Regions from separate parts of the Thermoanaerobacterium sp. CMT5567-10 genome, predicted to be linked through region 2. Evidence: a T-box and tRNA genes for the amino acid it is inferred to sense, from the RefSeq annotation. Region 2 holds a T-box; the other holds one or more tRNA genes.

Region 1 (5,969 bases), 180 kb from region 2:
TTTAATACAAATTCTGTTTCCCTGTTAATAGGGCCTAGCCTTACAGGAATAGCATCTATTTTATCGGCTTTCCTTTTTAAATCAGCATATGCTATTGCTGAACAAATTGAATCAGTATCTGGATTTTTATGTCCTGAAACAAATACAACACTCATATTTAATTTCTCCTTTGTTTAGATTTTATTATGATTTTTAATAAATAGTAGAATCACTGAGATTTAGGGAAATTTAACATAAATATTGGTTGGCGTATTAAAGAATCATATCAAAATCTCATATAAATATAATATAATATGAGGAGGTATAATGTAAATGGTAATGAATGTACAAAGCCAGCTTTATTCATTTCTTGTCATGTTATATGGTGGCATGATAATTGCTATTTTATACGATGTATATAAGGTCATAAGGATTATATTAAAACCTAATAGACTTGCGACAGATATAGGAGACATTATTTTTTGGATATTAGGAACAATTGTCTTTATATTTTTTTTATACATAAGCAACTATGCTGAAATGAGATTTTATTCATTTCTTGGATTCATAATTGGTATACTTTTATACAATATACTGTTAAGCCCTTTTGTTATAAGGCTATTGCTGCTTGTTTATAGAATTGCAAAAAATATATTTATAAAGATATATAGAATTGTAACATATCCGCTTGTAGCTACATATAATATGCTGATTATGCCAATCAGATATTTCTCAAAAATGCTCGGCATACCTGCCAAACTAGTTTACAACATAATATCACATTTTAATATTTTTAAGAAAAAAAAATAAAGGATTTTTAGTTGCGATGTCGAATATATTTTTAAAACAATAAAAAACAAAAATACTTTGAAAGGTTTGTTGAAGTCATGAAGGGAAGAAATAAAATTAAATTTAAAACAATATTGTTACTTCTTTTTGTCGTATATGTCGCATTTACGTTCGTAAAACAACAAATCACTTTGAATATTTTAGACAATAGGTTAAATGCGGTTACTTCTAAAGTGAATGCTGCTGAAGAGGAGAATAAAAGATTAAATAATCAGATAAAATATATTAAGACAAACGAATTTATAGAGAATGAGGCAAGACAAAAATTAGGGCTTGTAAAAAAAGGAGAGATTATGTTTGTAGATACGGCTAAAGATAGCAAAGATTCGTCAAATTAGAATAAGAATTTTTTAAGATGCTTGATAGAATGAACTTTTTAATATATAATAAACATATTAGTAATCAAATAAATCAAAGGGAGGATAAACATTTATATGCCATTTCAGGTAGGAGAGGTAGTTGAAGGAACTGTTCTAAATATCACAGATTTTGGAGCGTTTGTTCAATTACCAGAAGGCAAGACAGGTTTAGTTCATATATCAGAGGTTGCTAACACCTATGTTAAAGATATCAACGAGTTTTTAAAGGAGAATGATAAAGTAAAAGTAAAAATTCTTTCTATGGATAAGGGCGGGAGAATAAGCTTGTCAATAAAAAAGGCTTTGCCAAAGCCAAAACCAATAAAAAGCAATAAGGGCTATGAGAACGAAAGCTATAGCAATCGGAATAATAATATATCTTTTGAAGAGAGAATATCGAAATTTCTAAAAGACTCGGATGAAAGACAGCAGCAGCTTAAGAAGAATTTTGATTCAAAGCGAAGAGGCGGCGGCTATAAGAGGAACGCTAATTATTAATAACTTCGGGTATAGCCCGAAGGTTTTTATTTGGGAGGACTATTATGAGGTGCTCTGTTATCGATATAGGAACGAATTCAATACGTCATCTTATATGTGATGTGGAAAATGGTGAAATAAGGCAAATAAAGAAGGATGTAAAAATAACAAGGCTTGGTGAATCTGTCTCTAAAAGCGGCAAATTAAATAATGATGCAATTGCAAGAAGTGTAAACACGATAAAAGAATATTTGGATGATGCGAAAAATTACAAATCGCAGAGCATATATGCTTTTGCCACATCAGCCGTAAGGGATGCTAAGAATTCCAGTTATTTTATTGATGAACTATTAAATATTGGTTTGGATGTGGATATAATCGATGGTGAGACAGAAAGCCTTTATGGACATCTAGGGGCGTCGTATGGAATAAAAAAGAATGATGTGCTGGTAATGGATGTGGGTGGTGGCAGTACTGAATTTTCTTATTTCAAAGATGATCTTATAAAAAGAAGTTTTGACATCGGTGCAGTCAGACTTACGGAAAAATTTATAAAAAGCGATCCTATTTCGGTTGACGAGTACAATAACATAAGGCTTTATATAACTGATATGCTTACACCATTTATCAGCGATAATCAAGATATGCCTAAAGAGATAGTCGGGATAGGTGGTACGATAACGACGCTTGCAGCTATGTCACAGGATTTAAGGATATATTCGAGAGAATTGATTCATGGATATGTGCTTAAAAAGGGCGAGATAAAAAGGCTGCTTGACTTAATGATGTCTTTAAGCTTTAATGAAAGAAAGCTGTTAAATGGCTTGCAACCAGAAAGAGCAGATATTATAGTTGCAGGTACAATAATAGTTTATACGGTATTAGAGCTTTTGAATTGCACTTCCATTACTGTAAGTGAGTGGGATAATTTAGAAGGTGCTGTAGTAGAAAAATTTATAAGAGGTAATGATGGTAAAGATAAATAATTAATAGCGTTGTGTGTAAATAATATATCCATAAGGGTATTGACTAATACTGTTTTATGTAATATAATTAATGATGTCGCTGATAAATGTGATTGCCGGAGTGGCGGAACTGGCAGACGCACAGGACTTAAAATCCTGCGGGCCTTTAAAGCTCGTACCGGTTCGATTCCGGTCTCCGGCACCAATTGAATAATACATCGCGGGGTGGAGCAGTTGGCAGCTCGTCGGGCTCATAACCCGGAGGTCGCAGGTTCAAGTCCTGCCCCCGCAACCAAACATGGCGGCGTAGCTCAGTTGGCTAGAGCATGCGGTTCATACCCGCAGTGTCGGTGGTTCGACTCCACTCGCCGCTACCAAATTAGTAAATTGAAGGGTTTAAAGGTTAAAAAAACATATAGTCAAAATGAATGAGTATAATCACTCACCTAAAAATGTGAGTGGTTTTTTGTTAGTAAAATTTGCCATTCAGGATTTTATCATGACTTTTGCAGTAAAGAAGGATAAGAATAAGTTTTTAGCCTATCTATGTGGAATTAAAAGATTTGGGCATAAATTTTGCTCTACAATCTTTTATGTATGTTGAATTTGGAAATGGTTTTTTTGACAAAAGTCGTTAATTTTATATAATTTATTATAGAGTCTATTTATAAGTTAAAAAATTAACGTATTAAGGAGGACTAAAATTGATAACTATATCTAAAGATGAAATGCTTGACTTTTTTCATAAATTAACAGCTTTTTTACCTATGCTTTTTGAGGATAGCGTATCTTTTGCCATTGTAGATAATGAAAAGTATTTAGAAATACAAAATTGTGATGAGCTTCCTATTAATGCAGAAGTAGGTGATGCAATTCCAGAAGGTGGTGCAGCCTTTGAAGCCCTTAGAACTGGAAACTACATCATAAAAGATGTACCTAAAGAAGTATATGGAGTACCATTTAAATCATATGCCATCCCTATAAAAGATTATGATAATGCTGTAATTGGAGTTTTTCTTATGGGAAAAAGTTTAGAAAAAAGACATAAAGTATTGTCACTATCAGAAAATCTGGCAGCATCACTTGAACAAATATCTTCAGCTATTCAAGAGGTTTCCTCTGGAGTTGAAATTGTAGTTAATTCCAATACTAAGATATTAGAAGAAGTAGATAAAGCTATTGAAAATACAAAAGGTACTGATGATATTTTAAATTTTGTTCAAAACATTTCTAAACAAACTAATTTATTGGGACTAAATGCAGCCATTGAAGCCGCTAGAGCTGGTGAAATGGGGAAAGGCTTTAGTGTAGTTGCTGAGGAAATACGAAAGCTATCTAGTACCAGTAGTGAATCTATAAGTAAAATAGACTCAGTATTAGAGAAAATACAGGAATCTATAAAAAGTATTTCTAACAAAATAAATGAATCAAGTTCATTTTTTGAGACCCAAGCTGCCGCCTTTGAAGAAATTACTTCTTCCATAGAGGAATTAAGTGTTACTTCTAGGCTCTTAGAAGATCTATCAAGGAATCTATAGGATAGTGAAGAAAATAAAATATGATTATGTTATAAAAGCAGTTACGAATTTTTCACTTTCGCTTTGCTTAAATCAAAAATCACGATTTTATAATATTTAGAAAGAATAACATTTAAATGGACCTTTATGATATAATATAAGTAGTATAATATTTCAAGAAAATTCGGATATATTACTACCACATTTTTATACTATATATGGTGAATATGTAGGTATGTTTTAAGTGAATGCGAATTTTGTATTAACGGAAAGAGCATAAGTTTAACTTAATTATAAATGCCAGATAAAAGTTTTATACAAGGAGGGGCATATATGCCACTACCAAAAGAAAATAAGAAATATACTTATGCTGATTATTTGACGTGGCCAGAAGGAGAAAGGTATGAGATAATTGATGGTGTTCCATATATGCAGGCAGCACCAACATGGCAGCATCAAGCGATATTAATGGAGCTATCAAGACAGTTTGCAAATTATTTGCGAAATAAGACTTGCATGGTATTCACTTCACCTTTTGATTTACGTCTGCCGGAGGATAATAAGCAAAACGATGATGATGTGACTAATGTCCTACAGCCTGATATAGTTATTGTGTGCGATAGATCTGGATTGCGAAAGACTGGATATTATGGTACGCCTGAATTGATTGTAGAGATTGTATCGTCATCAAGTATGAGGCGTGATAGATTAGAAAAATTTAATATATATGAAAAAGCCGGTGTTAAAGAATATTGGATAGTGGAGCCGGAAGGGAAAATTGTAAGTGTGTTTGCTTTACAAGATAGTAAAAGATACGGAAGACCTGAAATATATGCTGACGAAGATAAAGTTAAGGTAACTATTTTTGATGATCTTATAATTGATTTAAAACCGGTATTTGACTATTAGAAAAGAGAAAAGGGATTGTTTTATATGACAGACAATAATTATTATCAAGATTTGTTTAACGAAGGCTTGAAAGAAGTCTCCCATCCTCTATAGGTGGGAGATGAATTTCTATTGTCTGCCATAGAATAATATGTCATAATAGATGCAGAAAATTTTATCGTAGAAAGCCAAGGTGAGAAAAAATGATGATATGTCAGCATTTTCTCATAGAACCAACAAAAGAGCAAGAAGAAAAACTCTTTTATACATTGTATCTTTGCCGCAAATTATATAATTACTCACTAGACCAAAGAATAAAACATTATAAAGAATATGGCAAAGGACTTACATACGAAGAACAGCAAAATATGCTTCCAAAATACAAAAAGAACATCCAGAATACAAATTAGTACAATCGCAGATATTACAGGATGTGTTGAGAAGATTAGATAGAGCATATAAAAACTTCTTTGACAAAAGAGCAAAATATCCTAAATTCAAAGACAAATACCACTACACATCTATAACACTTCCACAATGCGAATCAAAAAGAAACTTTGGGAAAGAAGGATATGTATATATAAAAAATATAGGGCATATAAAAATCAAAGCACACAGAAATTTTGATTCAACAAAAGTCAAAACAATAAACATAAAATACCATGCTGGAAAGTGGTATATCAACCTGTCAATTGAAGTAGAAGAAGAAAAAGAAAAACCAGTTATAAGAGAAAAAGCAATAGGAATAGACAAAGGAATAAACTCAATAGCTGCAACATCAGACGGAGAATTATACTCAAATCCTAGATGGCTACAAAAATCAGAGAAGAAACTAAAAAAAGCACAAAGGCAATTATCAAGAAAAAAGAAAGGAAGCAAAAACAGAGAAAAGCAAAAGAAAAGATTAGCGAAACTTCATGAAAAAGTAGCAAATC
Region 2 (5,969 bases):
AAACACTTGTGAACAGCGATATTATTAAAAAATCTTTTATGAACAAAGTGCGTAATATTCAAGAAAAAGCAAAAGAGGGAAATTATAAAACAATAGGCAGCAATGAAGCTCTATATGGACTTCCTCCGTTAGAATTCAAGCAGAAAAGCATTTTCGAACGTTTATCTATTTATTTTAATCATTTATTATAACAATTATTATACAATTTGATCAGCATTCTAAGCTCTTATTAAATAACTGGAAGCTTGTCTTGTATATACTAAAAATACAAGTTAAACAAACTTAAGATAAAATAATGGCGGGCATTACCCGCCTTACTTTTTTATTTAACCTTCGCACCGCTTTCTATGTCTTTATCGACAGTGACAACAGTCAATTTGCCTTCGTTTGATGCCGCCAAAATCATTCCATGTGATTCTATGCCTCTTAATTTTTTAGGCTCCAGATTTGCAACGAGGACGAGTTTTTTACCTATAAGTTCATCTGGTTTGTAATGCAGTGCAAGCCCTGACACAACTTGCCTTACCTCATCACCAACTTTAAGCTTAAGCTTTAATAATTTATCAGCGCCTTCTACTTTTTCCGCTTCCAATACTTCTGCAACCCTCAAATCAATTTTTGCAAAATCATCTATTTTGATGTAATTTGTCTCTTCTTTTACATCTACTTTTTTAGAAGATTCTTTTTCAGCTTCTTTAAGCTCCTTTTCTACATCGATCCTTGGGAAAATATTCTCCCCTCTTTTGACTTTTGTGCCTGATTTCAGTAAGCCGAATTTAAGGCTATCCCATGTTCTTAAATCATTGCCAATTCCAAGCTGTTCATATATCTTGATAGGCGTATTTGGCATAAATGGCGTTATTAAAACTGCGACAAACCTCAACGATTCAACAAGGTTGTAAAGAACAGTTTTAAGCCTTTCTTTTTTACTTTCATCTTTTGCCAATACCCATGGCATCGTCTCGTCAATGTATTTATTTGCACGACCTACAAGCTTCCAAATTTCCGCAAGAGCATTTGAAAACTGCAACTTATCCATATAGCTTTCAACAACTTTTGGCAAATTATTTGCGATAGATATTAACTCATTATCAACATCGTCTTTATCTAAAGCCTCAGGCACTACACCGTCGAAGTATTTTTCTACCATCGTTACAGTCCTGCTTAGAAGATTTCCAAAATCATTGGCAAGGTCAGAGTTTATCCTGGAAATCAAGGCTTCATTTGAGAATACGCCATCTGCCCCAAACGGAACTTCTCTTAAGAGAAAATACCTTATAGCATCTACACCGTATTTTGACACAAGCTCTTTCGGATCAACCACATTGCCCTTCGACTTTGACATCTTGCCGCCTTCTAAAATAAGCCAGCCATGGCCAAACACCTTCTTAGGTAGAGGCAAATCCAGCGCCATAAGCATTGCAGGCCATATAATGGTGTGGAATCTTACGATTTCCTTTCCAACAAGGTGCACATCTGCCGGCCAGTATTTTTTGAAATCTTCGTCGTGGTCTGTAGAATACCCCAATGCAGTTATATAGTTGGAAAGTGCGTCAATCCAAACATATATAACGTGTTTTGGATCGAATGGAACTTTTACGCCCCAGTCAAAGGACGTTCTGGATACGCACAAATCCTCAAGACCAGATTTTATAAAACTTACCATCTCATTCAGCCTTGATTCAGGCTGTATAAAATCTGGATGTTCTTCGTAATATTTAAGAAGTTTGTCTGCGTAATTTGAAAGCTTAAAGAAATAGCTTTCCTCTTTTACAAGCTCTACAGGTCTGCCACAGTCTGGACAGTTTCCATCAACAAGCTGCTTCTCTGTCCAAAATGTCTCGCAAGGAGTACAGTACCATCCTTCATATTCGCTTTTGTATATGTCGCCTTTTTCATAAAGCTTTGTAAATATCTTTTGCACTATCTCTTCATGCTGCTTGTCTGTTGTCCTTATAAACTTATCATTGCTTATGTCCATCGTCTTCCACAAATCTTTTATCCACGCCACAATCTCATCAACATACTGTTTCGGCGTAACGCCTTTTTCCTTAGCCTTTCTCTGTATCTTCTGACCATGCTCGTCTGTCCCTGTCAAAAACATCACATCGTACCCTGTAAGCCTTTTAAACCGTGCCATCGCATCTGCAGCAACAGTTGTATAAGAATGACCTATGTGTAGTTTATCACTGGGATAATATATCGGTGTTGTAATGTAAAACGTCTTTGCCATAAAAATCCTCCTCATCTTATAAATTTATTTTTAAGACGTAAAAAAACCCGCCTCCCAATCAGGGGCGAGTTTGTTCGCGTTACCACCCTTTTTCACATACGCCTCACGGCAGTATGCCTCGTAAAGTGCCATCACACTCTTACTCTGTAACGGGAAATCCCGCCAAAGCCTACTTAGTTTCAGCTTTGAAGCTCGAGGTCCATGTTCAAAAGTTCATTCTCTACTGGCTTTCACCTGACCCAGCTCTCTTTAAGAGAAATTCCTTTCTACTCTTCCCTTCATTGCCTTTTTAATATATTATTTACATCGTTACATAATAATATACTTTATCGCAAATGTATTGTCAACTATATTTTCTCCATCTTCATTCTCTCTTCTACAAATTTTACAGCATCATCTTTATTTTCAATATTGCCGTAAAACTGGTTTTTTCTTAGTTCGTATAATATCTGATTTAAAAGCTTATAATCTTTAAGATCAAAATTGACTATTATATCCAAAGGTGTAAGAAGTGGAGTTTTTGTTTTCTCATAGTCCATGTACCTTCTAAGCATATTCAATATAAAACTTCTATAGCAAGAAGCTTCATTTAGCCGGCCTTGTCCCTTCATTGCAGCCACAACATCAGCCTGCGACAACAGTAAACATCCAATGGAATCATCTTCAAGGTCAGAAAAAAATTTAAACATAGTCTTATTCGACATACCATTTACATAAATCGAAAATGGATTTGCATGGTAGAGGACCATCTTTTTTATCAAAGACGATTCTTTTTTAGCCATTTTTAACCTTTTGGTTATACCTGATACAATTTTTTCTCCCTTTACATCGTGATTGAAAAACTGAATATGATTATCAGCATCAATATAAATTGCATCTTTCTTGCCAATTTCGTGGAACATGGCTGCAATCTTTAATACATCTTTTAACTTATTTCCCGAAGAAAGTTCTTTGTTAAGGTAATTTAAAATTGTTTTTGTCATATCTGCAGGAAATCTGAGCTCCTGCACAATGCTTTCATATTCCTCAACTGTTTTAATCGAATGATACCACGAATCCAAAACCTGATAATAGCAGCCCCCTAATTCCTTCATGTTTTTTATTTCAGGAAATATTGAATCGATTAAGCCCAGCTCGTCCATCATTTTTATATATTTAAATGATTCATTTGATTTCAATATTGCATATATTTCATTCATAATTCTTTCCGATGAGATTTTACTAATCAGATTTGATTTTTCCTTTATAAGATTTTTTGTATCTTCTTCTATTGAAAATTTATACTTAGAAGCAAATCTCACGGCTCTAAGCATCCTTAAAGGATCGTCATCAAATGAATCTTTGCTTACACATCTAATCTTTTTATTTTGAAGGTCTCGTAACCCTCCAAATGGATCTATTATCAAATTGCTATCAAAAAAATCATTTAATCTCAGTGCCATTGCATTTATTGTAAAATCTCTATGTCTTAAATCTTCTTCTATGTATTCGCCTCTTAATTGTGTAAAATCCATCATAATTTTTTCATACACAACTTTATACGTTCCTCTTTCTTCTGCATACGGGACATAAGAACCTCCTAGCTTTTCAGACACCATCTTTGATATTGATGCAACATCGCCTATGACAGCAAAATCATAATCACTAATTTCTCTATTTAATAACCTATCTCTTATAGTTCCACCTACGACATAGACATTCTCAGCAAAATCATCAAGTATACGTTTTATCCTATTTATTAATATTGTCATCTTAAAAAATCCCCTTAGCTTTATAAGATATTACCATCTCTAGTATATCAAATTTTTAAAAGTAAACAAGCTAAAAAAACAGTCTACTGTAAAAAACTGATGAAAGTATAGCAACTATATCTGCTGCAATTCCTGCTATTATTGAATGCCTCATTTTTTTTACACCTACAGAACCAAAATAAACTGCCAAAACGTAAAAAGTTGTCTCCGTTGAACCATACATAACAGAAGCAAGTTTCGCTATAAAAGAATCAGGACCTTTTGACTTGATTAATTCAGTAGCTATGCCTAATGAACCACTTCCTGAAAGAGGCCTTATAAGAGCCAGTGGTACAACATCTGATGGCATCCCTATTTTTGATGTAAAAGGTTCAATAAGCTTTGCAAGTGCGTCTAATGTGCCTGACGACCTTAAAACACCGACAGCCACCAGCATTGCCAGCAAGGCCGGAAATATTTTTACCATCGTATTGATTCCATCCTTTGCACCATCAACAAACACTTCATATACTTTAACATGTTTTATTAGCCCATACAATGGAATTATCAACAAAATAGACGGTATAATAAACTCTGATATTACTTTCAACATAAAATAATCACTCCTTAAAAAGTGGTGATTTTTCCAATACCTTTACAACTATGATTCCAGCAATCAAGGCGGTAATACTAGAAAGAAGACCTACAACAACAAAGTCTGCCGGATTCTTAGCACCTAAAGATGCCCTTAAACCTATCATGACAGCAGGAAGCAGTTGAACTGATGCAGTATTTATAACAAGAAATGTACACATGGAATTTGATGCAACATCTCGATTATTTAATTCTTGAAGATACTCCATAGCCTTTATGCCAAAAGGTGTAGCTGCATTACCTAAACCCAGCATGTTGGCCGATATATTCATAATCATGGCACCAATCGCAGGATGATCTTCAGGCACTTCCGGAAAGAGTTTTATAATTGCAGGTTTCAGCAGCTTTGACAACACTTCCATAAGACCTGATTTTTCAGCAATCTGCATGATGCCGAGCCATAAAGACATTATACCTATTAATCCGATAGATATAGTAACAGCTGCCTCAGACGAATCGATAATGGCTTTCGACACATCACCGATCCTGCCGTTTATTATACCTACTACTACGCCAATTCCTATCATAAAAAACCAAATATAATTTATCAATTGTATCTCCTCCATTCTATAAAAATTTATGTTAATTTTTAAAAAAAATGCCATTAAAGTATTGACTTATTTTGCAAAACTTGGTATTATTAGATATGCAAAGAATTTGTCGAATTTTGTAGCTTTAGGAGGGGAGAGTAATGTTGAAATCTACAGGAATAGTTCGAAAAGTTGATGAACTGGGAAGAGTCGTCATTCCTATCGAGCTTAGAAGGACACTGAATATAGCCGAAAGAGACGCTCTCGAAATTTATGTAGATGGTGAGCAGATTGTACTTAAAAAATATGAGCCTGCATGCATTTTTTGTGGCAATGCAGAAAACGTCGTTAATTACAAAGGTAAAAACATCTGCAAAAACTGTCTTGATGACATTAAAAAAAGCGAATAAGAATAAAAAAATAATAGAAGTTTACCTTCTATTATTTTTTTATTCTATTTCATTCTTGTTGTAGGGCTCCATATGGACAATAACTTCTGTAACACCAGGTATCTCATTTTTAAGCCTTTCTTCCAACTGACTGGCTATATCGTGAGCATCAATTATGTTTTCACTGGGATCTACCATGATATGGAGATCTATATTTATATCATCTTCTCGTCCTCTACTTCTTATTTGATGACAAGACAAAACACCTTTTACACTTACAGCAATGTCATGAATTCTCTTCGAATCTACCACCACTCTATCGCACAAAATGTCAGAACTGTGCTTTATTATTTCTATACCGGCTTTTATAATGAAGATTGATATAATTACAGAAATGATAGGATCGATGTAAGGCGAGATTCCAAGCTTTAAT

What was found. A T-box is a leader RNA that pairs with one kind of tRNA and senses whether it is charged. The one in region 2 lies ahead of metG (methionine--tRNA ligase), so its partner is inferred to be a tRNA-Met.
Region 1: it encodes a tRNA-Met, which carries the amino acid that the T-box ahead of metG (methionine--tRNA ligase) is inferred to sense. The anticodon was not compared.

What each region holds. Positions count from the first base shown of each region.
Region 1 is NZ_CP130558.2:1,379,105-1,385,073, reverse strand. Features, by position in the region: gene Q2T46_RS07230 (putative manganese-dependent inorganic diphosphatase) at 1-155, opposite strand, end outside; gene yabQ (spore cortex biosynthesis protein YabQ) at 313-789, shown strand; gene Q2T46_RS07220 (septum formation initiator family protein) at 867-1,166, shown strand; gene Q2T46_RS07215 (S1 domain-containing RNA-binding protein) at 1,263-1,685, shown strand; gene Q2T46_RS07210 (Ppx/GppA phosphatase family protein) at 1,730-2,650, shown strand; tRNA gene Q2T46_RS07205 (tRNA-Leu) at 2,745-2,834, shown strand; tRNA gene Q2T46_RS07200 (tRNA-Met) at 2,849-2,924, shown strand; tRNA gene Q2T46_RS07195 (tRNA-Met) at 2,930-3,006, shown strand; gene Q2T46_RS07190 (methyl-accepting chemotaxis protein) at 3,358-4,167, shown strand; gene Q2T46_RS07185 (Uma2 family endonuclease) at 4,480-5,055, shown strand; partial or broken gene Q2T46_RS07175 (RNA-guided endonuclease InsQ/TnpB family protein) at 5,238-5,969, shown strand, end outside.
Region 2 is NZ_CP130558.2:1,558,761-1,564,729, forward strand. Features, by position in the region: gene Q2T46_RS08070 (hypothetical protein) at 1-191, shown strand, start outside; gene metG (methionine--tRNA ligase) at 323-2,233, opposite strand; T-box leader at 2,291-2,524, opposite strand; gene Q2T46_RS08080 (CCA tRNA nucleotidyltransferase) at 2,581-3,984, opposite strand; gene Q2T46_RS08085 (spore maturation protein) at 4,055-4,576, opposite strand; gene Q2T46_RS08090 (nucleoside recognition domain-containing protein) at 4,584-5,168, opposite strand; gene Q2T46_RS08095 (AbrB/MazE/SpoVT family DNA-binding domain-containing protein) at 5,309-5,557, shown strand; gene Q2T46_RS08100 (cation diffusion facilitator family transporter) at 5,597-5,969, opposite strand, start outside.